Regions from separate parts of the Planococcus kocurii genome, predicted to be linked through region 1. Evidence: riboswitches for the same ligand, from Rfam matches in the RefSeq annotation. Region 1 holds a riboswitch; each other region holds the start of a gene.

What was found. A riboswitch is a leader RNA that binds a small molecule or an ion and turns the genes downstream of it on or off. The one in region 1 is predicted to bind lysine.
Region 2: another riboswitch for lysine. It lies ahead of dapA (4-hydroxy-tetrahydrodipicolinate synthase); the one in region 1 lies ahead of AUO94_RS03100 (Na+/H+ antiporter NhaC family protein).
Region 3: another riboswitch for lysine. It lies ahead of AUO94_RS01955 (aspartate kinase); the one in region 1 lies ahead of AUO94_RS03100 (Na+/H+ antiporter NhaC family protein).

What each region holds. Positions count from the first base shown of each region.
Region 1 covers NZ_CP013661.2:596,486-604,392, reverse strand. The annotation lists gene sufU (Fe-S cluster assembly sulfur transfer protein SufU) at 1-362, shown strand, start outside; gene sufB (Fe-S cluster assembly protein SufB) at 383-1,780, shown strand; gene AUO94_RS03115 (DUF72 domain-containing protein) at 2,042-2,902, shown strand; gene AUO94_RS03110 (sulfite exporter TauE/SafE family protein) at 2,902-3,729, shown strand; gene AUO94_RS03105 (bifunctional metallophosphatase/5'-nucleotidase) at 3,742-5,085, shown strand; lysine riboswitch at 5,157-5,337, shown strand; gene AUO94_RS03100 (Na+/H+ antiporter NhaC family protein) at 5,447-7,021, shown strand; gene AUO94_RS03095 (sodium-dependent transporter) at 7,216-7,907, shown strand, end outside.
Region 2 covers NZ_CP013661.2:2,111,737-2,119,643, reverse strand. The annotation lists gene ypfJ (KPN_02809 family neutral zinc metallopeptidase) at 1-796, opposite strand, end outside; gene AUO94_RS10460 (class I SAM-dependent methyltransferase) at 854-1,465, opposite strand; lysine riboswitch at 1,571-1,749, shown strand; gene dapA (4-hydroxy-tetrahydrodipicolinate synthase) at 1,877-2,767, shown strand; gene AUO94_RS10450 (STAS domain-containing protein) at 2,816-3,655, opposite strand; gene AUO94_RS10445 (GGDEF domain-containing protein) at 3,788-4,726, opposite strand; gene AUO94_RS10440 (alpha/beta fold hydrolase) at 4,740-5,552, opposite strand; gene rpsN (30S ribosomal protein S14) at 5,757-6,026, opposite strand; gene rpmG (50S ribosomal protein L33) at 6,074-6,223, opposite strand; gene AUO94_RS10425 (YsnF/AvaK domain-containing protein) at 6,440-7,240, shown strand; gene AUO94_RS10420 (DUF2382 domain-containing protein) at 7,373-7,907, shown strand, end outside.
Region 3 covers NZ_CP013661.2:386,592-394,498, reverse strand. The annotation lists gene AUO94_RS01985 (fatty acid metabolism transcriptional regulator FadR) at 1-556, shown strand, start outside; gene AUO94_RS01980 (enoyl-CoA hydratase) at 574-1,347, shown strand; gene AUO94_RS01975 (electron transfer flavoprotein subunit beta/FixA family protein) at 1,368-2,141, shown strand; gene AUO94_RS01970 (electron transfer flavoprotein subunit alpha/FixB family protein) at 2,269-3,234, shown strand; gene trxA (thioredoxin) at 3,512-3,826, shown strand; gene uvrC (excinuclease ABC subunit UvrC) at 3,877-5,673, shown strand; lysine riboswitch at 5,721-5,895, shown strand; gene AUO94_RS01955 (aspartate kinase) at 6,022-7,251, shown strand; gene AUO94_RS01950 (succinate dehydrogenase cytochrome b558 subunit) at 7,637-7,907, shown strand, end outside.

The DNA.
Region 1 (7,907 bases):
TTGAAAATGATAGCGTTAGTATTGAAATGAACAATCCGACCTGTGGAGATCGCATCCAATTGACTTTGCAGGTCGAAGACGGCATTGTCAAAGATGCGAAGTTTGACGGTGAAGGATGTTCGATTTCAATGGCTTCTGCTTCAATGATGACGCAAGCTGTCAAAGGGCAAGAAATTGATACGGCATTAAAACTTTCCAGCATTTTTTCAGATATGATGCTTGGCAAAGAGTACGATGATTCGATTGATCTTGGTGACATTGAAGCATTGCAAGGCGTCTCTCAGTTTCCAGCCCGTATCAAATGTGCGACTTTGGCATGGAAAGCCATGGAAAAAGGCGTGCAAAACGAAGAAAAATCGTAATATAGAACGGAGGAACGACGATGGCGAAAAAAATGCCGGAAATCGGTGATTATAAATATGGGTTCCACGACAAAGATGTATCAGTTTTTAGATCTAAACGTGGCCTGACTGAAGATATTGTAAGAGAAATTTCAAAAATTAAAGATGAGCCAGAATGGATGTTAAAATCCCGTCTGAAAGCATTAAAATTGTTTTATTCAATGCCAATGCCACAATGGGGCGGCGATTTAGGTTCACTAAACTTTGATGAAATTACGTATTACGTAAAACCATCAGAAGCGAGCCAAACTTCATGGGATGAAGTTCCTGAAGAAATCAAACGCACATTCGATAAATTAGGTATTCCAGAAGCAGAGCAAAAGTATTTGGCTGGTGTTTCGGCTCAGTACGAATCTGAAGTTGTTTACCACAACATGAAAGTTGAATTGGAAGACATGGGGATTATCTTTAAAGATACCGGTTCTGCTCTTCGTGAAAACGAAGACCTTTTCAAAGAATATTGGCAGTCAGTAATTCCAGCAGCAGATAATAAGTTTGCAGCGTTGAATACGGCAGTTTGGTCTGGTGGATCATTTATTTACGTGCCAAAAGGCATTAAAGTAGAATCTCCACTTCAAGCTTATTTCCGTATCAACTCGGAAAACATGGGCCAATTTGAGCGTACATTAATTATCGTTGATGAAGGCGCAAGCGTTCATTATGTAGAGGGCTGTACAGCTCCTGTTTACACAACGAATTCACTTCACTCTGCTGTTGTTGAAATTATTGTGAAAAAAGATGCTTATTGCCGTTATACGACAATTCAAAACTGGGCAAACAATGTCTTTAACCTTGTAACAAAGCGTGCATTTGTTGACGCGAACGGAACAATGGAATGGATTGATGGCAACATCGGTTCGAAATTGACAATGAAATACCCAGCTATTTACTTGAAAGGTGAAGGCGCACGCGGCATGACTTTGTCGATTGCAATCGCTGGTAAAGGACAGCATCAAGACGCTGGAGCGAAAATGATTCACTTGGCTCCAAATACATCTTCATCGATTGTTTCGAAATCAATTTCAAAACAAGGCGGGAAAGTTTCGTATCGCGGAATCGTTCATTTTGGACGTAAAGCGGACGGCGCACGTTCAAACATTGAATGTGATACGTTAATTATGGACAATCAGTCAACTTCTGATACAATTCCATACAACGAAATTTTAAACGATAACGTTTCTTTGGAGCACGAAGCGAAAGTTTCAAAAGTATCTGAAGAGCAATTGTTCTACTTGATGAGCCGTGGTGTTTCTGAGCAAGAAGCAACAGAAATGATCGTAATGGGCTTTATCGAACCATTCACGAAAGAACTTCCAATGGAATATGCGGTAGAAATGAACCGTTTAATCAAGTTCGAAATGGAAGGCTCGATCGGTTAATAGACGAATAACTAACGGGCTGTCCCAAAAGGTCATGAAATATGACTTTTGGTGACAGTCTTTTTGTGTCTTGTAAGATTTAATTGCTTCCCATGCTATTCGGTGGAATTAAAATACTTCTAACTAGACGGCTATCTTAGTAACCTAAAATAATATTTTCTCCCTGAACTCTCAATTGATCAAAAGAAACTCCCTTTAAAAAAAGACGTTCTATTTTTTCTATGCTATCATAAAATAATAACCAGAAATGGAGGCGGGACGATGATTTATGTAGGTTTGACGGGGTGGGGAGACCATCCAGATGTCTATAGCCCTGGCTCAAAGAAAACAGATAAATTGATCGATTACAGTGCTCATTTTCCAATTGTAGAATTGGATTCCTCCTTTTATGCAGTTCAGCCGGAAAAAAATATTCGGAAGTGGATGGAAGAAACGCCAGAGCCGTTTCAGTTTGTAGTAAAAGCTTATCAAGGAATGACAGGACATCTGCGTGGAGAAAATCCATTTGACTCACGCGATGACATGTTTGAAGCGTTTAAAAAATCCATTCGCCCATTAAAAGAAGCTGGGAAACTGGCAATGGTACTGCTTCAGTTTCCGCCGTGGTTTGATTGCCAAAAAGACAATGTCGATCAACTTCGAGAGATTACCGGGCGTTTAAAAGAATTTGATCTGGCAATCGAATTTCGTCATCAATCCTGGTATGCCAATGGGATGAGTGAAAAAACCGTGGACTTCTTACGGGATAATCAGTTGATTCACACAGTGTGTGACGAACCGCAGGCAGGAGATGGCTCAATTCCACTGGTTCCAATTTCTTCAAGAACAGACAAAGTGCTACTTCGTATTCACGGTCGCAATGTTCATGGCTGGCTAAATCCAGGGCATGGACAAAACTGGCGGGAAGTTCGTTATCTCTATGATTATAATAAAGAAGAACTGGGCGAAATCAGTCGTGCTGTAAACCTATTGGCGCAAACAGCAGAAACGGTCTACGTGATTTTTAATAATAACTCAGGAGGCCATGCAGCAGGTGACGCTAAAGAGTTCCAGAATATGAATGATTTATCATTTGACGGGCTTTCACCAAAGCAAATGGATTTATTTGAAGGAGGATTTTAATGGTTTTTATCGTTATGGCACTTGTCGGAGTGGCTTCTGGCATAGTGGGTGCATTGATAGGGCTTGGTGGTGGCGTTATACTGGTTCCAGCTTTACTTTTTCTAGGCACCAGTTTTGCGTTTTTTCCGGACCTTTCGCCTCAGAAAATTGTTGGCTTATCAGTCATCATGATGATTTTCACAGGCTTGTCTTCAACTTTAGCTTATATGAAAGTTCGAACAGTCGATTATAAAAGCGGACTTATTTTCTTTGCAGGAAGTGCACCCGGTACAATCATTGGTGCTTTTGTTAATAAAAACTTGGATTTGCCGTCATTCAATCTGTATTTCGGAATTCTTCTCGTTTTTCTATCGCTGCTTTTACTGTTGCGCGACCGGCTCAAAGCGGTTCGCTGGTTCGTGGACAACGGTCGTAAAACAACGTTTATAGACAATCAAAATAAAGAATATATTTATGGTTATCCAATTTGGTTTGCCTTGTTATTAACTTTTTTTGTTGGAGTGGCTTCAGGGTTGTTCGGTATCGGTGGTGGCTCAATTATCGTGCCTGCGATGATTTTATTGTTCTTATTCCCACCACATGTAGCCATTGGGACGTCTATGTTTATGGTGTTTTTATCAGCACTTGTCAACTCCGTTACCCATATCTCATTAGGAAACGTGCCATGGATTTATACGCTAGCCGTTGTTCCAGGTGCATACATGGGTGCGAAAATAGGTGCGAAGTTAAACAAGCGCCTGAATTCGGAAATGCTGGTGACCATTTTGCGTATTGTCCTTTTGATTCTCGGGTTGCGATCGATTTATGAAGGAATATTTAGTTCTTAAAGAGGTGTTTTCATGAGTGAAACTATTCATATTTATCATACAAATGATTTGCATAGCCATTTTACAAATTGGCCACAGATTAAATCGTTTTTAGCTGAACGAAAAAGATGGCACGAAGAAGAAGGCGACGTCTGTCTTATTTTAGATATTGGTGACCATGTTGATCGTTCGCATCCTTATACAGAAGGCACAGCAGGCAAAGGCAATGTGCAATTACTAAACGAAGCGCAATACGATGCTGTGACGATTGGCAATAACGAAGGCATTACACTGTCAAAAGAAGAGCTTGCTGATTTGTATGTTCAAGCCGATTTTAAAGTGGTGGTGTCAAATTTATTTGATTTGCGTGGCAATCGACCTCAATGGGCTAAGCCCTATCATATTATCCGTACAACAAACGGAAAACGGATTGGATTAGTGGGTGCAACCGCAGAGTTTACGCCTTTTTATCATAAACTGGGTTGGCGACTTACAGATGCCAAAGAATCTATTATTCAAGCAGTAAAAGAAATTGAAGAACACACGGATTTAATTATTTGCTTATCACATCTTGGCATTAAAGAAGACGAGTTATTGGCGGATCTTTGTCCACAAATCAATATTATTTTGGGGGCACATACGCATCATGTTTTTCATGAAGGCAAATGGCAAGGGGACACTTTGCTAGGTGCTGCAGGAAAATTCGGTGTTTACGTTGGTCATATTGCTGTAGCAGAAGCATTTGAAAAAACCACTGCGCAACTCGTTGAAGTGTCTCGGTTACGCGAAGAACAAGAAGGATTTGATGAACGGCTAATCGAGCAGGGAAAAATACAAATGAACGAGTTAGTTTTTCATAGCGACAAGACGCTAAAAGCAGAGTGGTTTAAAGATTCAGAGCTGGCAACTTTGTTTGGACAAGCGCTGATTGAATTTACAGAAGCCGATTGTGCGTTATTTAATGCCGGAATATTTATGGAAGATATGGCAAAAGGTGCGATGACTCGCTACAACTTTCATCAAATGCTGCCTCATCCAATCAACCCTTGTCTTGTCGAGCTAAGCGGAGCCGAGTTAAAAGAGATTTATTTGCAGTCTTTGAACTCAGAATGGCCACAGCTCGAGTTAAAAGGAATGGGATTCCGTGGCGCGGTGTTTGGCAAGATGATTCATTTGAATATGGAAATTATAAATCACCGGTTTTATATCAATGGGCAACTAGCAGTGCACGATCAAACTTACCGATTGGTTACGTTAGACATGTTAACGTTTGGCTACTTTTTTCCAAGCTTGAAAAGAGCGGCTAAGACATATTTTATGCCAGAGTTTCTGCGTGATGTGTTTAGCGAGTATTTTCATAGCAAAGCCTTGAAGTAGAAGGCCTATTCGGAATATAAACGCAGTTGATTTTATGGTGATTTTGGGCTATGCTAATAAAGAAATATATATTGGTGGGTAGAGGCTGCAGGACTGATCAGTAAGATGCGCGAGTTTGACCGCGTTGAACGCATCTGAAAGGAAGTTTTGCCGAAATCGATTTTCTAGGTCTAAGAAGATGGATTGGGGTCATTCTAAATAAGAATGTCACTGTCATTTGAGCAACAGCTTAAATGGGGAGCTACAGGGTTGTTTGATGTTCTAATGCACAGACGAATTGTAGAAGGCTGACTTTATCCAATTGGAGAGGTCGGCTTTTTTTATCTCATTTTTCACCCATCAAAAATTAGGAGGAGTTTTTATGGAGAATACGATTTTTTCGATTTTGCCGCCGATTATTGCAATCGTTATGGTACTTTTAACGCGTCGTGTGCTATTGTCGCTAGGTACCGGTATTGTAGCAGCAGCTGTAATATTGACATGGTTTGCACCACTTGATGCCTTACAAGAGCTTGTAACATCATTTACGATTATTTTTTGGGATGAAGGTTTCAACGCTTACAACGTCTTTATCATTCTTTTCTTGTTGTTGCTTGGCATTATTACAGCATTCGTTAGTTTATCAGGAGGCAGCCATGCTTTCGCTGAATGGGCTTCCACACGTATCAAGTCGCGAAGAGGGGCGAAGGTTCTAACAGTAGTTCTTGGAATTGTGATCTTCATCGATGACTATTTCAATGCTTTAGCTGTAGGACAAGTTGCACGTCCAATTACTGATCGTTATAAAGTGTCACGCGCTAAGCTCGCGTACTTTATCGATTCGACTGCTGCACCTGTTTGTGTCGTTTCTCCCGTATCAAGTTGGGGAGCTGCAATTATTGGGATTATTGCGACGATTTTAGCAGGACAAACTTTTGTTGAATATTCCGCATTAGAAGCTTTCCTGTGGATGGCACCGATGAACTTTTATGTAGTTGCTTCTCTAGCTATTGTCTTTTTTGTTGCTATTCGTGATGTTGATTTTGGTGAAATGAAGAAACATGAAGTGCTTGCCATTACGGAAGGACAACTTTTTGATCCTAACAAAACAATTCCAGGTGAAATGAAAGAAGATTTTCCAACTCATTCACATGGACATGTTAGAGATTTATTACTACCAATTTTATTGTTGATTGTTGGTACAGTAGGGGCAATGATATGGACGGGCTATCAGAACGCAGATCAAGTATTTGATATTTGGTTGATTTTTGAAAATACAGATGTGCCAGCTTCCTTATTAACAGGTGGTGTGCTAGGCGCATTAACGTCCATTATCTTATACGTTATGCAAATGAAAAAGAACGAAACAGCTAACGTGGGCTGGATTGGCAAAGGCATTTGGGCAGGTATCAAATCAATGATGGGTGCAGTGCTAATCTTGATTTTTGCTTGGTCGCTGACTTCTTTGATCGGGTTACTTGAAACGGGTGCATATTTAGCAGGCGTTGTGTCTGAAGGCAATGTTCCGACAGCTATTCTTCCCGTTTTACTGTTTGTGTTAGCGGGTGTTATGGCTTTTTCTACAGGAACATCGTGGGGGTCTTTCGGTATTTTATTACCGATTGCCGGTACAATTATGATTGAGGCTGACCCATCCTTATTATTGCCAGCGTTATCAGCAGTGTTAGCAGGAGCGGTTTTTGGTGATCATTGTTCACCGATTTCCGATACGACGATCTTGTCTTCGACAGGAGCGGGAAGCAATCATATGGACCATGTCTTAACTCAGATACCGTATGCGTTAACCGCTGCAGGTATCGCTGCAATTGGGTACATTGTCATAGGTTTCACTGGTTCGCTATTGATTTCGTTAGGCGTAGTCTTAGCCGTGTTAGCCATTCTCTTTGTTGTCTGGTCACAACGAACAACTATTATTGAAAAACAACAAAATATATAATGAAATCAAGGCAGAGAAGCTATTTCTCTGCCTTTTTACTTTTGCCGCAATAGTTTTTTTAAATTATATTGTGAAATCGTCTTTACATTAAAGCGCTCTCTCGGTATACTATTTTTAGATTAGTTAATAATCTGAAAACAAACAAAATTCCTATTTTTATGTAAATAGAATGGGAATACAGAGGGGGAAGAGTGATGGAACGTTCGCAATGGGGTACACGTGCCGGCTTTATCATGGCAGCTGTCGGCTCTGCAGTAGGTTTAGGTAACATTTGGCGTTTTCCGTATGTTGCCTTTGAAAATGGCGGGGGTGCCTTTTTCATACCATATCTATTTGCATTATTAACTGCCGGTATACCAATTTTAATCCTTGAATTTACGATTGGTCATAAGTACCGAGGTTCTGCACCATTATCATTCTTTAGAATGGGTGGTAAAAAACTAGAATGGCTTGGTTGGTGGGCAGTATTTGTGTCCTTCATTATATCTGTGTACTATGCCGTTATTATCGCTTGGGCAATGCGCTATACTATATTTTCAATCAATCAGGCATGGGGCACAGATACACAAGATTTCTTATTCAATGAATTTTTGCAACTGACAGTTAGCCCAGGGCAAACAGGTGGAATTGTTTGGGGCGTATTTATTCCTCTAGTGCTGGTCTGGGTCATTACACTCGGAATTTTGCTTGCAGGAGTGAAAAAAGGAATTGAAGTGGCTAACCGGATTTTCATTCCAACTTTAGTCGTCATTTTCTTGGCAGTAGTTATTCGTGCAGTTACACTGGACGGGGCATTGGTAGGACTAGAAGCATTCTTCCAACCAGATTTTAGCGCTATTATGGATCCGTCGGTTTGGGTCGCAGCTTATGGACATATATTCTTTAG
Region 2 (7,907 bases), 1.5 Mb from region 1:
GAAAGCCTTTTTTAAACCATCGCTGGCGCTGTTCGGAACTACCGTGTGTAAAACTCTCAGGTACAACGTAACCACGGGACCGCTGTTGAATGGTGTCATCCCCTACCGCACTTGCCGCTGTCAATGCTTCTTCTAGGTCACCTTCTTCTAAATAGCCCATACCTTGCGCATGGTGGGCCCAGACGCCCGACAAATAATCCGCTTGCAACTCCAAGCGTACTTGCACTTTATTGTATTCTTCTTCACTAAGCTGGCTGCGAAGTGGCTGCACGTCTTCCATAACACCAAGAAGATTTTGAACGTGGTGTCCAACTTCGTGTGCCACGACATACGCCATGGCAAAATCACCGGGTGCTTGAAATTGGGTTTGTAGGTCATTGTAAAAACTCAAATCAATATAAAGTTTGTAATCGCCTGGACAATAAAAGGGTCCGACGGCTGCGCCTGCTGTTCCACAGGCAGACTCGACGCTGCCACTATACAAAACGAGTGTCGGCTCAACATATTCCATGCCTTCTTCTTTAAAAACTTCTGTCCAAACTTGTTCCGTATCCGCTAGAACGACTGACACAAATTCAGCCAATTCTTCTTCTTGTGGAGTTGATTCGTAAGACTGGTTTGAAGTCGTTCCTGAGGATCCACCCAATTGATCAAGAATGACACCTGGGTCGCCTCCTAAAAAAGCCACTAATAACACAATTAAAATACCGCCGATGCCGCCTCCTGCTACTAGCGCTCCACCTTTCCCTCGCCGATCTTCAACGTTTCTACTGGCTTTTCTACCTTTCCATTCCATAGGGGTCCCTCGTTTCACAATTGTTTTACTGTAAACATACCCTTTAGAGCACTAGTTCTAATCCATTTTAGACAATCGATAAATTAAAAATCGTTCGCGCGGATCTTTATGGAAATCCGACAATTGAATTTCTTCTATTAGCTGAAAAACTCCGTTAGTTTCCAGATAATCACTGTAGTCTTGAGAGGCAAAAAACAAAATCACGTCTACCGTCCGTGGAGATTTTTCGACTGAAGCTAAAATTTTATTCACAAATGCGATGAATATCGCCACTGAAAAAGGGTTAAAGAAATAGAATACGGTATCGTCTGCTGTAACTGGGTATTTCTGAGCTAAGCAATTACAAAAGTTAATGTGAAACTCTGCACCTTTGTGCTTTTTCGCGTACTGTTTTTTATTTTCGAGGGCTTCTGTGTAAAATGTCGGATTCATTTCGATGCCTACACTTTTTACACCAAAAAAATGATGCACATAAAAATTCAAGCGCCCTTTTCCACAACCAACATCAACGATACAATCTTCAGGAGACAGGCTATAATGCTCAAACAATTTGTCGAGTAAATCGTAAGGTGTAGGCTCATAACGATTATGATGCAAAGAGGCGTTAAATCCTTGCTGGTTTCCTGTTGTTGCAATCACTAGCAGTTGGTCATAGGCTTGCTCACTCATTCTATCTCTCCTCGGCTATAATTTTTTGCGTTCTTCATCTTGCAATTAATAGAAACATTTGTTATAGTACAGCTAATTCAATATTTCTTGCTCTTGTTTTTACAAGAGTAGGATAGAGGCGCAAAAACCATTAGTACGCAAAACGAGGATGATGAGATCCGTTGACGTTTGCCGAAAGGGGGATTTGCCGAAGTGGCGGAGATCTCACATTTCCGTGCGCTGGGTCTGCATTTAATAAATGCAGGACTGTCATATAGGAAACTATATGGAGGGCTATCTGATGTACAGGAGCAAATGGTAAACATTGTTTCTACTGCAGCAACAGGACCTCCTGTTGCTGCTTTTTTGTTTGTTCCTGACTGGCCTCTCACCTCTAAGCTTCGAAAAAAATTAGAAAAGGGTGTGTTCTGTATGAATTTCGGCCAAGTAATTACAGCAATGGTAACACCATTCGACCAATACGAGGAAATTGATTTTCCGGCAACGCAAAACTTAATCGAGCACTTGATTGCTAATGGATCTGACGGTCTTGTCGTCGCAGGAACTACAGGCGAATCGCCAACTTTATCGATAGAGGAAAAAATAGAATTGTTCCAGTTTACCGTCAACACTGTTGCCGGACGGATTCCGGTCATCGCAGGAACCGGCTCGAACAATACGCGGGCATCGATTTCTTTGACTCAACAAGCAGAGAAAGTCGGCGTAGATGGCATTATGCTAGTTACGCCTTATTACAATAAGCCTTCACAAGAAGGCATGTTCCAACATTTCCAAGCCATTGCGGAGTCGACTCATCTACCTGTCATGCTCTATAACATTCCAGGACGTAGCGTCGTTAACTTGCTTCCAGAAACCGTCATCCGCTTGTCTCAAATTAACAATATCGTTTCTATTAAAGAAGCGAGCGGTGATTTGGATGCTGCTTCAGAAATTATTGAACACACAGCTGAATCTTTTACTGTCTATAGCGGCGATGACAGTCTGACTTTACCGATGCTGTCTATCGGTGGTGCGGGCATCGTTTCGGTTGCTGCACATATTATCGGCAACGATATGCAAGACATGATTACGAGTTTTAAAACAGGTGATGTGAAAACAGCAGCAGCTATTCATAGACGGTTATTGCCAACAATGAAAGCATTGTTCGCTGCGCCAAATCCATCTCCAATCAAAGCAGCACTGCACATGACAGGTGTTTCGACTGGGGGCGTTCGGTTACCAATGATTGCACTGACTGACGAAGAAACCCTGACGTTACACAAGTCTTTACCCAGTCTGCATTCAGAAGCAGTAACAAATTGACTAACTAAAAAAAAACGCTGAAGTCTAGGAACTTCAGCGTTTTTTTAGTTAAGTGACATTCATCTGATGTAAGACGCGTTTCAGGCTGCCACCAATTTCAATGTCTTTTAAATCGACGCCAATACCAATAAGCATCGCTGCAATTTCTGGACGGATTCCCGTGAGAACCGAGCGTATACCTACGAGCTTTAGCGACTGGATGATTTTAATAATTTGTTCTGCAACGATTGAGTCGACTCTCACGACACCTGACAAATCTACAATCAATACCGTAATTTTTAGTTGATTTGCTGCTAGTAAGGTTTTCTCCAGTATATAACGAGCTCGGTCCATTTCAATGCTACCCACTAGTGGTAAAATGGCAATCTGATCACTGACCGGGACAACGGGTGAGGAAAGTTCAAGAAATTCTTTTCTTGCGCAGTTCAATTTTCGTCGATATGAAACTGTGTAGGCTTCTGTATAGGAAACAGCTGCATAATCCAGTAACGAATGAAAGGTCTCCATACTATCAAAAAGAATTTGAATGTTAATCTTCTTGTGAAGGGCTTCTGTTTTGATGACTGTTCCGATGTGTTTTCGAAATAAAGAAACTTCGGCAAGTGCGTCTTCTAGCGATCGATTGTTTTCAAGAAAAAAATCACCTGTTTTTTCTCCCCATTGTTGAATCTTCGTATAGACCTCTTGAATATTGTAACTATTGCTAATGGATTGTCCGATCAAATCCACAAAATCAGTTCGAATGTTATTTACAACTTCAATGAAGGCTTTCGTCATTTGCAACTGCTCAGCCTGAAGATTCGCGCTGACTTCTTCATGGATCAATTGTGCGATCAATTCTCTATCTGCCGACACGCGTTCCCCCAATAACCGATTCTCTTTTTCCATAAGTCCTCCAGAGGCAAAGATATTTTGTACGCTAATTATAGCTGTTAAATGAATGGTTGCAATGAGTCCAGTTCCCTATTTCTCCCAATAAATAAACATCCGTTTTTAAAGACGGATGTTAAAGGTAGTTCTTTATTCATTGCCAAAGACACAATTTCTTCCATTAGCTTTTGCTTTGTACAGAAAACTGTCAGCTCTGGATAGCAAGCTTCCTACTTCGTCTCCAAGCGCATAAACGGCGACACCGATACTTACCGTGATGGGTACATGCATCCAGTCAGCAGCTTCTATGTGTTTACACAAAGAGTCAGCCATAGCTAAGCCTTCTTCAATTCCTGAGTCTGGCATCACGACGACGAACTCTTCTCCTCCGAGACGTGCTACAATGCCAGCCGCTCCAACTTTCGTTTCTAGATGCCACGCTAATTCCTGCAATACTGCATCACCTATTTGGTGACCATATGTATCGTTAACTTGCTTAAAATAATCAATATCCAAAATCAAAAGAGCCACTTTTCGACCATTTTGCGCCTGCAGTAAAAAGTCATGAAGTCGTTCTTCCAAATAGCGACGATTTTTCAAGCCTGTTAGCGAATCCGTAATGGACAATTGTTGAAGTGTCGAGTTGAGATCAATCAGTTGTTGCTGTTTACTTTCTACTTCGCTCATTAAGTGTTGTAGTTTCTCATAGGCTTCTACTGTTTCACGGTTGATCTTTTCTGCATTACGTTTGGCTAATAGGAGTTCTTTTTCATATTCACCACGAACACTCATCTGCATCAATGCACATTCGTACAAACCATTTTGCTCTACTGCATTCATCAAGACTGGCATATGTCCTGCCGCACTTTTCAAGGTCAAAAACATTTCATTTACGGTGCCATGCATTTTAATAGAAGGAGTAAAGTACGTTTGGAAATACATCCGGGAAGCGATAGTCAGTAAATCATGGATATGCTGCGGATTTTCTACGCTTGTCAAATTCCGCAACGTGCTATTCATTTCAACGACACGCAATTCCTGGTCCAGAACCAAATAACCACAAGGGGCTCTATCGAGTTGCTGTTCCACGATTTTCACTCCTCTATTCTGCTAAATACGCCTTAATGCGTTTTACCGTTTCCTCTGAATCACTCAAATGTGGATTGTGTCCCATTGCTTCCATTACAACCAATTGACTACCTGAGATATGATCGCGGAGATATTGACCAATTTCTAATGGTACAATGGCATCAAATTTTGGTTGAAGAATCAACGTAGGTACTGTAACTTTATCTAATTGGTCACGAAGATCTGAAGTGAATGTTACTTCAGCGAATTGACGAGCAATCATCGGGTCATTTGAACACAATAATTGCTCAAAATCCGCAGCCAGTTCAGGACGTTCCTCGTTTTGCATGACGACAGGCGCCAAATACTTCGCCCATTCTTTATAGTTTATTTCCATCATATCCAATAATTCATCGATATCAGATTGTTCAAATCCACCATTGTAGCCAGGTTCGTTCAGATAATAGGGAGATGGTCCAATCATAATCATTTTCTCCATCAACTCTGGACGTTCGATTGAAGCAAGCATCCCAATCATAGCGCTGACAGAGTGACCAATAAATAAGATTTCCTCAAGTGCTAACGCAGCGCAAACTTCTAGAAGATCCTGTTTGTAACCGTCTAACGTGCTATAGCGTTCGGTCGAATAAGCGGCCTTATCACTTTTCCCTGCACCGACATAGTCAAAAGTGACAATTCGATAATCTGCTGAAAATTCTACAATGGTATTGTCCCAGACTTGCTGATCGCAGCCAAAACCATGACCAAATACTAAGGTTTTTTCACCTTGACCAATAACCTGAACGTTATTGCGTTTTAAAATATCATTTGCTGTTTGAACTGTCATTCTAATTACCACCCTTTGTGCATTTCTTATTGCAAATTTTTTCTTATATATAAGTTAAATATATCCTAATCATAGCATCAAAAGTTATATTTAAAAGAGCCCGGTAGAAAAAATTTTATTAGTTAAAACACTTTTTTTTGTGATAGTTCTATATAAATTAAAAAAACAGCAGATTTTTATCTGCTGTTTTTGATTGGGTTTGTTTTACCAACTTGCTTTTTTAACGCCAGGAATTTGACCTCTATGCGCCAATTCCCGGAAGGTAATACGCGACATCCCAAATTTCCGCATATATCCACGTGGTCTTCCTGTCACCAAGCATCGATTAGCTAGACGAGTGGGAGAAGAATCTTTCGGTAAATTGGTTAATGCGTGAATGTTCCCTTGTTCTTTAAAGCTTTGTCGCTGCTCAGCAAACTGCGCGACTAGCTGCAGTTGCTTATTATGACGTGCTATTTTTGATTTTTTAGCCATGAAATTACCTCCAAAAGTAATTGCTACGTTTTATACTACACAAAAAATTATTTTGTTTCCCGGTGAATAGTAACTTTATTAAGACGTGGGCTGTATTTTTTTAACTCAATGCGCTCGGGGTTTGTCCGCTTATTTTTCGTCGTACTGTAATTCCTGTCGCCTGTTTCTGTACACGCTAACGTGATATTGACTCTCATCTTTTCCCCTCCTTTTGTACATTGTCGTCCATTTTCACAAATAGTAATCATTACGTTTTATAGTGTATTAAAAAGTTAACAGGAAAGCAAGCGTTTATTTTCAAGCTATAGCATTTTTGCTTATTCAAAACCAATGGGTTTGTTCTGAAAAACAACAGGGTAAATTATCACTACCTTGCTCTATAGGTGATCTATCACTATTAGGAGGAATTAGAAATGACAAACAAAGAAACAGTAATGATTCAATCATATGATGTACAAGCAGAAGTTTTACACAAAATTAGCGAATTAAAAGCACAAGGCTATAAAGAAGAAGATATGTATGTGATCGCTAAGCGTAACGATCAGCTATCTATGGTTCAAGGCCAGACAGATGTTCATTTAAATGTCCAGGATGATGAAGATATGATGGACAAATTCAAGTCATTCATTTCTGGTGGAGACTCGACGCATGATGCATTTATACAAATGGGGTTAGGAAGCGGCGAAGCAGACGAATATTACAGACAAGTCGAAAACGGCAAGTTAGTGCTTTACGTGAATAGCGATTACGGCGCATCGTACAAGCCACACACTTATACTCAAACAGAGGCGCGAGCAACTACTGCTGAAGAAGAACATCTACGTCTTCACGAGGAACGACTAAGCGTTGACAAAAAACGGGTTCAGACAGGTGAAGTAACTGTCGGAAAGCACGTTGTCGAAGAACAACAAACTCTCGAAATTCCAGTTGAACGTGAAGAAGTTTATGTAGAACGTCGTCCGGTAAACGAAGAAGTCCACTCTAATACAACTAATTCAGCAAATATAAACCTTTACGATGATGAAGAAACGATTCATATTCCTGTTTCAGAAGAGCGTGTCAACGTCCGTAAGAAAGACGTCGTTAGTGAAGAAATTATTGTCGGTAAACGCACAGTTCAAGACTCCGAACTGGTGAGCGAAACTGTCCGACACGAAGAAGCGGATATTGATGAACTAGTAAAACCGAAAAAAGATGAGCGCGATTTATTTTAATGGGTAAAAAAGCGTATCCGGACGATTTTGTTCGGATACGCTTTTTGATGTTGAGGTTTATCTAGAACGTGACTACGGGTAAATGAGCCTTAACAAAGCAATTCGGTACAATTGACAGGGGAGGAATTGGGCATGGATAAAAAAGAAAACAAACGCATTGGATTATTTGATGCGCAAGCACAAGTGCTGATTACAGTCGGTGAACTCAAAGCAGTAGGATACGAAGAAGAGGAACTGTATTTAGTATCAAAACATGACGAACAAATAGAGTTGCTAATCACGCACACAGCTGTCCATGTGGATACACAAGACCGGGACAATTTCAAAGGCAAAGTCATTGCTTTTTTAGCCGGCGATGACATCACAAAAGATGCCTTTAACCGGATGGGATTGAGCGCGGAAGAAACAGATTATTATTTCCAGCAGGTTGAGAATGGTAGACTCCTCCTTTACACAAGCAGCGAACCCTTGTCTGCACTTCAATCCGAACCCTCTTCGCCAGCTGAACAAACAAATAAAGCTATTGCTACTGAAGAACAACGCCTTGCCTTACACGAAGAACGGCTAAGCATTGATAAAGAAAAAGTTCAGACAGGGGAAGTCCAAGTTCATAAAAAAATGGTCGAAGAAGACAGAGAAATTCAAGTACCTGTAGAGCGCGAGGAAA
Region 3 (7,907 bases), 210 kb from region 1:
GCAAATTATCAATGCGGCTGTTATTGTGATTGCTGAAAATGGCTATCATCAAGCGCAAGTTTCGAAAATAGCCAAACAAGCAGGCGTTGCTGACGGAACGATTTATTTGTATTTTAAAAACAAAGAAGACATTCTCATCTCTGTATTTCAAGAGAAAATGGGTATTTTCGTCAGTAAGCTAGAAGAAATCATCTCGCGTGAGTTGACTGCATCAACTAAACTGGGGTTAATGATCACGAGTCATTTCGAGTTATTAGCGAGCGATATTCACTTAGCCATTGTGACGCAACTTGAATTGCGCCAATCAAATCACGATCTCCGCCTTAAAATCAATAATGTGCTTCGAGAATATTTAAAGCTAATGGACAAGATTCTCATAAAAGGAATGGAAGATGGAGAATTTGACATTGAAATGGATATTCGTTTAGCGAGACAGATGGTTTTTGGTACAATGGATGAGACCATCACAACATGGGTCATGAATGATCATAAATATGATTTAGTCGAACTCGCGCCACAAGTTCATCGTTTGCTGCTAAAGGGTATGCAAGCTTAAAGAAAGGGGCTCATTGGATGGAATTTATTAGTTGGAAAAAAGAAGATGGAGTTGCCATCGCGACGATTAATCGTCCACCGGCAAACGCACTGTCGCGTTCACTTATTTTGGAAGTCGATGAATTATTAAACCAAGTAGAAAATGATGAGGAAGTTCGCGTCATTGTTTTGCACGGAGAAGGCAGATTCTTTTCTGCAGGAGCCGATATTAAGGAATTCACACAAGTACCTTCAGGAGAAGAATTTTCAAAATTGTCAGCGAGTGGTCAGGAAGTTTTTGAACGTGTTGAAACGTTCCATAAGCCAGTTATCGCCGCGATCCACGGAGCTGCTTTAGGCGGTGGATTGGAATTGGCAATGAGTTGTCACATGCGATTTGTTACTGAAAATGCTAAACTAGGATTACCGGAGCTTCAATTAGGATTGATTCCGGGGTTTGCTGGAACGCAGCGTTTGCCTAGGTATGTAGGCGCAGCAAAAGCAGCTGAAATGTTATTAACGAGTGATCCGATCTCAGGAACGGAAGCAGCGCAATATGGCTTGGCTAACCGTGCCTATCCAGAAGAAGACCTTCTTTCGGAAACGCTTACAATTGCCCGTAAAATTGCGAAGAAAAGTCCGGTTTCTGTAAAAGCAGCTATCCAAATGTTGCAATATACAAAACCTGCTTCGTATCACGAAGGTGTCAATGCAGAAGCACAATCTTTTGGTACAGTTTTTGTTTCAGAAGATGCTAAAGAAGGAATTCAAGCATTTTTGGAAAAACGGGAAGCGCAATTTAAAGGGAAATAATACTTGGGAGGTTTACGTTCATGAACATTTATGTATTAGTAAAACGTACGTTTGACACAGAAGAGAAAATCGTCGTTTCAGGTGGACAAATCCAGGAAGACGGTGCGGAATTCATCATTAATCCTTACGATGAATACGCGATTGAAGAAGCCATCACAGTCCGCGATGCACACGGCGGAGAAGTAACGGTCGTTACAATTGGTAATGAAGAAGCAGAAAAGCAACTGCGTACAGCACTTGCGATGGGCGCCGACAAAGCTGTATTGATTAATACAGAAGACGACGTTGAAGAAATGGATCAATTTACTTCTGCATACATATTGGCTGAGTATTTAAAGGACAAAGAAGCTGATTTGATTTTAGCAGGAAACGTAGCAATTGATGGCGGTTCTGGACAAGTCGGACCACGCGTTGCCGATTTACTTGGCATTAACTGTGTAACGACTATTACTAGCTTGAGCATTGATGGCGAAACTGTAACTATCGTTCGTGATATCGAAGGCGATGCAGAAGAATTAGAAACGTCATTGCCACTGTTAGTGACAGCTCAACAAGGGTTAAACGAGCCGCGTTATCCATCGCTTCCAGGAATTATGAAAGCGAAGAAAAAGCCGCTAGAAGAACTGGAATTAGATGATTTAGATATCGAAGAAGACGACGTAGAAGCGAAAACAGAAACAATCGAAATCTACTTGCCACCGAAAAAAGCAGCTGGCCGTATTCTTGAAGGTGACATCTCAAACCAGGTAACAGAACTGGTTGGCTTACTACGTAACGAAGCAAAAGTTATTTAATGTAACTTGAAGTGACCGAGCATCTTAAGTAAAAGATACAACGACAAGTTTGTTGATGATTTTAAGCGTTCGGTACGTTCATATCACGATAGCATTTTTTCACATCTACTTAGGGGGTAAACAGACTATGGCGAAGAAAGTATTAGTTTTAGGCGAAACGCGCGAAGGCGCATTACGTAATGTTTCATTTGAAGCAATTGCAGCTGCTAAGAAAATTTCTGGCGGCGGTGAAGTAGTAGGCGTTTTAATCGGAGATGCAGTCGCTGATTTTGGTGCTGAACTTGTGGCATATGGCGCAGACCGTGTCGTAACAGTTGAACATCCGCATTTGAAATCATATACATCTGACGGCTATGGTCAAGCTTTCATGGCAGTTGTCGAACAAGAAAAACCAGAAGGTCTCGTTTTTGGTCATACATCAGTTGGCAAAGACTTGGCACCCAAAATCGCTTCTAAATTACAAGCTGGCTTAATTTCAGATGTTACGGACATTGAAGGAGAAGGCGACGAAGCTGTATTTATCCGCCCGATTTTCTCTGGTAAAGCGTTTGAAAAAGTGAAACTAAAAGACGGCATTGACTTTATTACAGTGCGTTCGAACAATATTGCGCCACTTGAAAGACAAGAACGTTCAGGTGAAGTTAATTCGTTGGCTGTGGATATTACAAACCTGCGCACGATTATTAAAAATGTTGTACGCAAATCAACTGAAGGTGTCGATCTTTCGGAAGCGAAAGTTATCGTAGCTGGAGGCCGTGGCGTCAAGAGCACAGAAGGATTTGAACCTTTACAAGAATTAGCTAATCTTCTTGGTGGGGCAGTCGGTGCATCTCGCGGAGCTTGTGACGCAGATTATTGCGATTACTCACTTCAAATTGGACAAACAGGAAAAGTGGTAACACCTGACCTATATATCGCAGCTGGTATTTCTGGAGCTATCCAACATATGGCGGGGATGTCTAACTCGAAAGTCATCGTAGCAATCAACAAAGACCCAGAAGCAAATATCTTCAAAGTAGCAGATTACGGCATTGTCGGAGATTTGTTTGAAGTTATTCCCATGCTGACAGAAGAATTTAAGAAAGTAATGTAATTACAAAAAGTGGCTAATCGCTTACTTTTAAAACTTAAACAGGTGGCGAGAAAAACAAAAACTCGTCATCTGTTTTTGTCTGAGGATTTTTACTAATGAGTGGCTTGAAGAAGTAGCGACTGCTGTAGGAAAGCAACTGTTAGGACGGAAGCAATCTGTTTTTCGTTTAGCCCAATGATCTGCTGGGTAATAGAGGAGTAGGCAAAAAAATAGCTAGTGTTTTTAACGCATGATATACTTTGAATATAGTTTGGTTAATCATAAGGAGGAATTATTCATGACAATTGTACACGGTACAGATCAGAACTTTTCACAAGAAGTAGCAGAAGGACTCGTTTTAGTAGATTTTTGGGCAACTTGGTGCGGACCATGTAAAATGATCGCTCCTGTGCTAGAAGAATTGGACGCTGAAATGAGCGATAAAGTTAAAATCGTAAAAGTTGATGTGGATCAAAACCAAGAAACAGCTGGAAACTATGGCATCATGTCAATTCCAACTTTGTTATTGATGAAAGACGGCGAAACAGTTGATAAAGTAGTTGGTTTCCGACCAAAAGAAGCATTAGCTGAATTGGTTGAAAAACACGCATAATTCTTAACCGGGTCCAGTGATGGTACCCGGTTTTTTAATAGGGTGATAAAATGGCAAACGAATTGATTCGACACAAATTGGCAATATTGCCTGATCAACCAGGCTGTTATTTGATGAAAGATCGCCAGAATACGGTAATTTATGTAGGAAAGGCAAAAGTTCTCAAAAATCGTGTGCGTTCTTATTTTACGGGAAGTCATGATACCAAAACACAACGTTTGGTGAATGAAATAGAGGATTTTGAGTATATTATTACGTCTTCTGATAAAGAAGCATTAATTCTCGAGTTGAACTTGATTAAAAAATACGATCCGAAGTATAACATTATGCTAAAAGATGATAAAAGCTACCCGTACTTAAAAATTACGGGAGAGCGTCATCCGAAGCTGATCACGACAAGACAAGTAAAAAAAGATAAAGGGAAATATTTTGGACCTTATCCTAACGCCTACGCAGCAGCAGAAACAAAAAAACTACTGGACCGCTTGTACCCGTTGCGGAAATGTCATACGATGCCTGACCGAGTATGTCTATATTATCATTTAGGTCAATGTTTAGCACCGTGTGTTAAACCGGTTGAAAAAGAAACCTATCAAGAGATGATTGATGGCATTACAAAGTTTTTAAACGGTGGATTCCGTGAAGTTAAAGTGCAATTGGTCGCAAAAATGTCGGAAGCGGCAGAAAATCTGGAATTTGAACGCGCAAAAGAATACCGTGATCAAATTAATATGATTGAAACGGTGATGGAAAAACAAAAAATGGCGATGAATGATTTTACCAATCGCGACGTTTTTGCGTATGCTGTTGATAAAGGCTGGATGTGTGTGCAAGTCTTTTTTGTGCGACAAGGCAAACTAATTGAACGAGACGTATCGCTTTTCCCCTTGTACCGCGATCCGGAAGAGGAATTTTTAACGTATCTCGGGCAATTTTATGAAAAAGCCAACCATGTGAAACCGAGTGAAATTTTAATTCCTGAAGCGGATGATCCGGATATGTTAAAAGAATGGCTAGGCGTTCGTGTGCTCGTTCCACAACGGGGCAAGAAAAAAGAGCTGGTGGCACTTGCTAAGAAAAATGCGGAAGTGGCCATTAAAGAAAAATTCCAATTGTTAGAGCGACAAGAAGAACGGACCATCGGCGCTTGTACAGATTTGGGTGAGGCGATGAACATTGAAGCGCCTCTTCGCATCGAAGCTTTTGATAACTCGCATATTCAAGGCGCTGATGCAGTATCTGCAATGATTACGTTTATTGATGGCAAGCCTTCTAAAAAAGACTACCGCAAATACAAGACTCGGAATGCGTCAAAGCCGGATGATTACGCGGCGATGCGAGAAGTTATCCGTCGACGTTATTCACGTGTATTGAAGGACGGTTTACCTTTACCTGACCTGATTGTTATTGATGGAGGAAAAGGACAAATGGAGTCGGCACGTGAAATTTTAGAAGATGAACTCGGTTTATCTATCCCAATTGCGGGTCTAGCAAAAGACGCTAAGCACCAAACTTCTCAATTGCTGTATGGTTCACCTGCTGAAATTGTGCCACTAAAGCGGACGAGTGAAGCTTTTTACCTGCTTCAACGGATTCAAGACGAAGTCCACCGTTTTGTTATTACGTTTCACCGTCAGTTACGTGGAAAAAATTCAATTCAATCAGCACTTGATGGGCTTGAAGGGGTTGGCCCCAAACGTAAGCAACAGCTACTGAAACATTTTGGTTCTGTTAAAAAAATCAAAGAAGCATCAGTAGAACAAATCCAAGAGGCAGGAATGCCAGAAGCGCTAGCAATCTCTATTGAACAGCATTTTAAACAAGGCACATTGCCAAGCGAGTCGTAACATGGTATCGTAGAAGAATAAGTAAGAATAAGTAAATCACTTGGAAAAGTGATGATAGAGGCGCGAACGTCAATAGTAAGCATCTGGAGATTTGCAGAATCTACGAAGGATGGTGAAAGGGATGGTCGCCGAAGTGTGCGTATGACTGCTATTACGCATGCTGGTTCTGCATTTAACAAGTGCAGAGCTGTCAGAGTCAATCTCTGGAGGGCTATCTCACATGGACGTTTTTTTCGTACATGATAAGAGGTAGTTTCCCGCGGTTGCGGGGAGCTACCTTTTTTTGTGTCTAGTGGCATGATCGCTAGTCATTTTGAGGGCCACATACTAAATGTGGGAGTGGATGGAATGAAAACGATCGTCATGAAATTTGGAGGAACTTCTGTCGCGACTCCAGAAAAAATTATCGGAGTTGCCAAACGAGCTATTCGTGAAAAACAAGCAGGCAAACGCGTAGTCATTGTTGTTTCGGCGATGGGTAAGACAACTGATACGTTGCTCGGATTAGCGGGAGAAATATCAGCGGAACCGCCAAAGCGAGAAATGGATATGTTACTGGCAACAGGTGAGCAAATTACGATTTCGTTATTGGCGATGGCTTTCAAGAAACTGGGTCATGAAGCTTTATCTTTTACTGGATGGCAGGCAGGAATTGAAACAGAATCCGTACCACGTAATGCACGCATCATTAAAATAAATACAGAACGTCTTGAACGTGTGTTGGAAAATGGTTATCTTTGTGTGGTTGCCGGTTTTCAAGGAGTGGATACAATTGGTAATATTACAACCCTTGGTCGCGGTGGATCGGATACGACTGCCGTTGCGCTTGCTGCAGCACTAAAAGCGGAAAAATGTGAGATTTATACAGATGTTAACGGTGTCTATACGTCAGATCCACGGTATGTAACAGGTGCACGCAAGTTACAACAAATTTCTTATGATGAAATGTTGGAACTTGCTAATCTCGGAGCGGGCGTACTACATCCGAGAGCGGTCGAATTCGCAAAAAACAATAACGTCCCATTATCTGTCAGAGCAAGTTATTCAGACGAGCCTGGCACAATCATACAAGAGGTGATCACTGTGGAGAAAAATTTAATCGTTAGAGGTGTGGCATTCGAACCAGGAATAGCGCGCGTAACTGTGAGTTACAAAAAGCCATTCAACGGATCTCTTGCTACTATTTTTACAAAGCTTGCTGAAAATCACATTGATGTGGATATTATTGTTCAAAGCATCAGTGATGAATTTCCACCGTCTGTCTCTTTTTCTATTAGCCAGGAAAGCCTTGAAGAAACACGCCGAGTTTTAACGGAAGCACAAGATGCCATTGGTTTTCTGACACTGAATGTAGAAGTCGGCTTATCGAAAGTGTCGATTGTAGGTTCAGGGATGGTATCGAATCCTGGAGTCGCAGCTCGGATGTTCGATATTTTAAGAAGCGAAGAAGTTCCGGTGAAGATGGTTAGTACCTCTGAAATAAAAATTTCAGTCGTTGTACCAGAAGTAGATATGAACAAATCAGCGAATGCTTTACATGCAGCGTACGGATTGGCTGCGGTAGAAGTCCACTCATAAATAATGAATTCTTTATGTGATAAAAGCTAGTGAAAAAATTCACAAAATGTTCAAATTCTCAATGCTAATATAGTAATGATGTCTACACAGTGGTTTGTACTAGAATAGTCGGAAGGAGCGATTCTCAATTAGAGAATCGCTCCTTTGCGGAATGCTGTTAAATCGATTCTATTTCGATACATTTCCTCTAGATAGAAGGTAATCGCCTGCGAAATCCATAAGCGCTATCGGTTTAAAGGAGTTATGTTGCCTTGACGCTCCTTGAGGGGGGGAGTACAATAAATATGTCATATTATTGTATCATGATGGTGCGTGGCTTCAGGTACAGTCATACGAAACGTCTGTCTTGGACGCTACCAATTAATGTTTTGAGGGGGGTAAAATTTTGGATAACAATCGTGAATTTTTTATGCGTAGGCTGCACTCATTGTTGGGAATTATTCCTATCGGTATATTCTTAACGCAGCACCTAATTGTCAACCATTTTGCTACACAGGGGGAAGAGGCATTCAACAAGGCATCTTACTTTTTGGCACATCTTCCATTCGTCATTTTCCTGGAGATCTTTGTCATTTACCTGCCGATTTTGTATCATGCGTTCTACGGCCTATACATAGCGTTTACTGCGAAGAACAATCCTGGGCATTATAGCTATA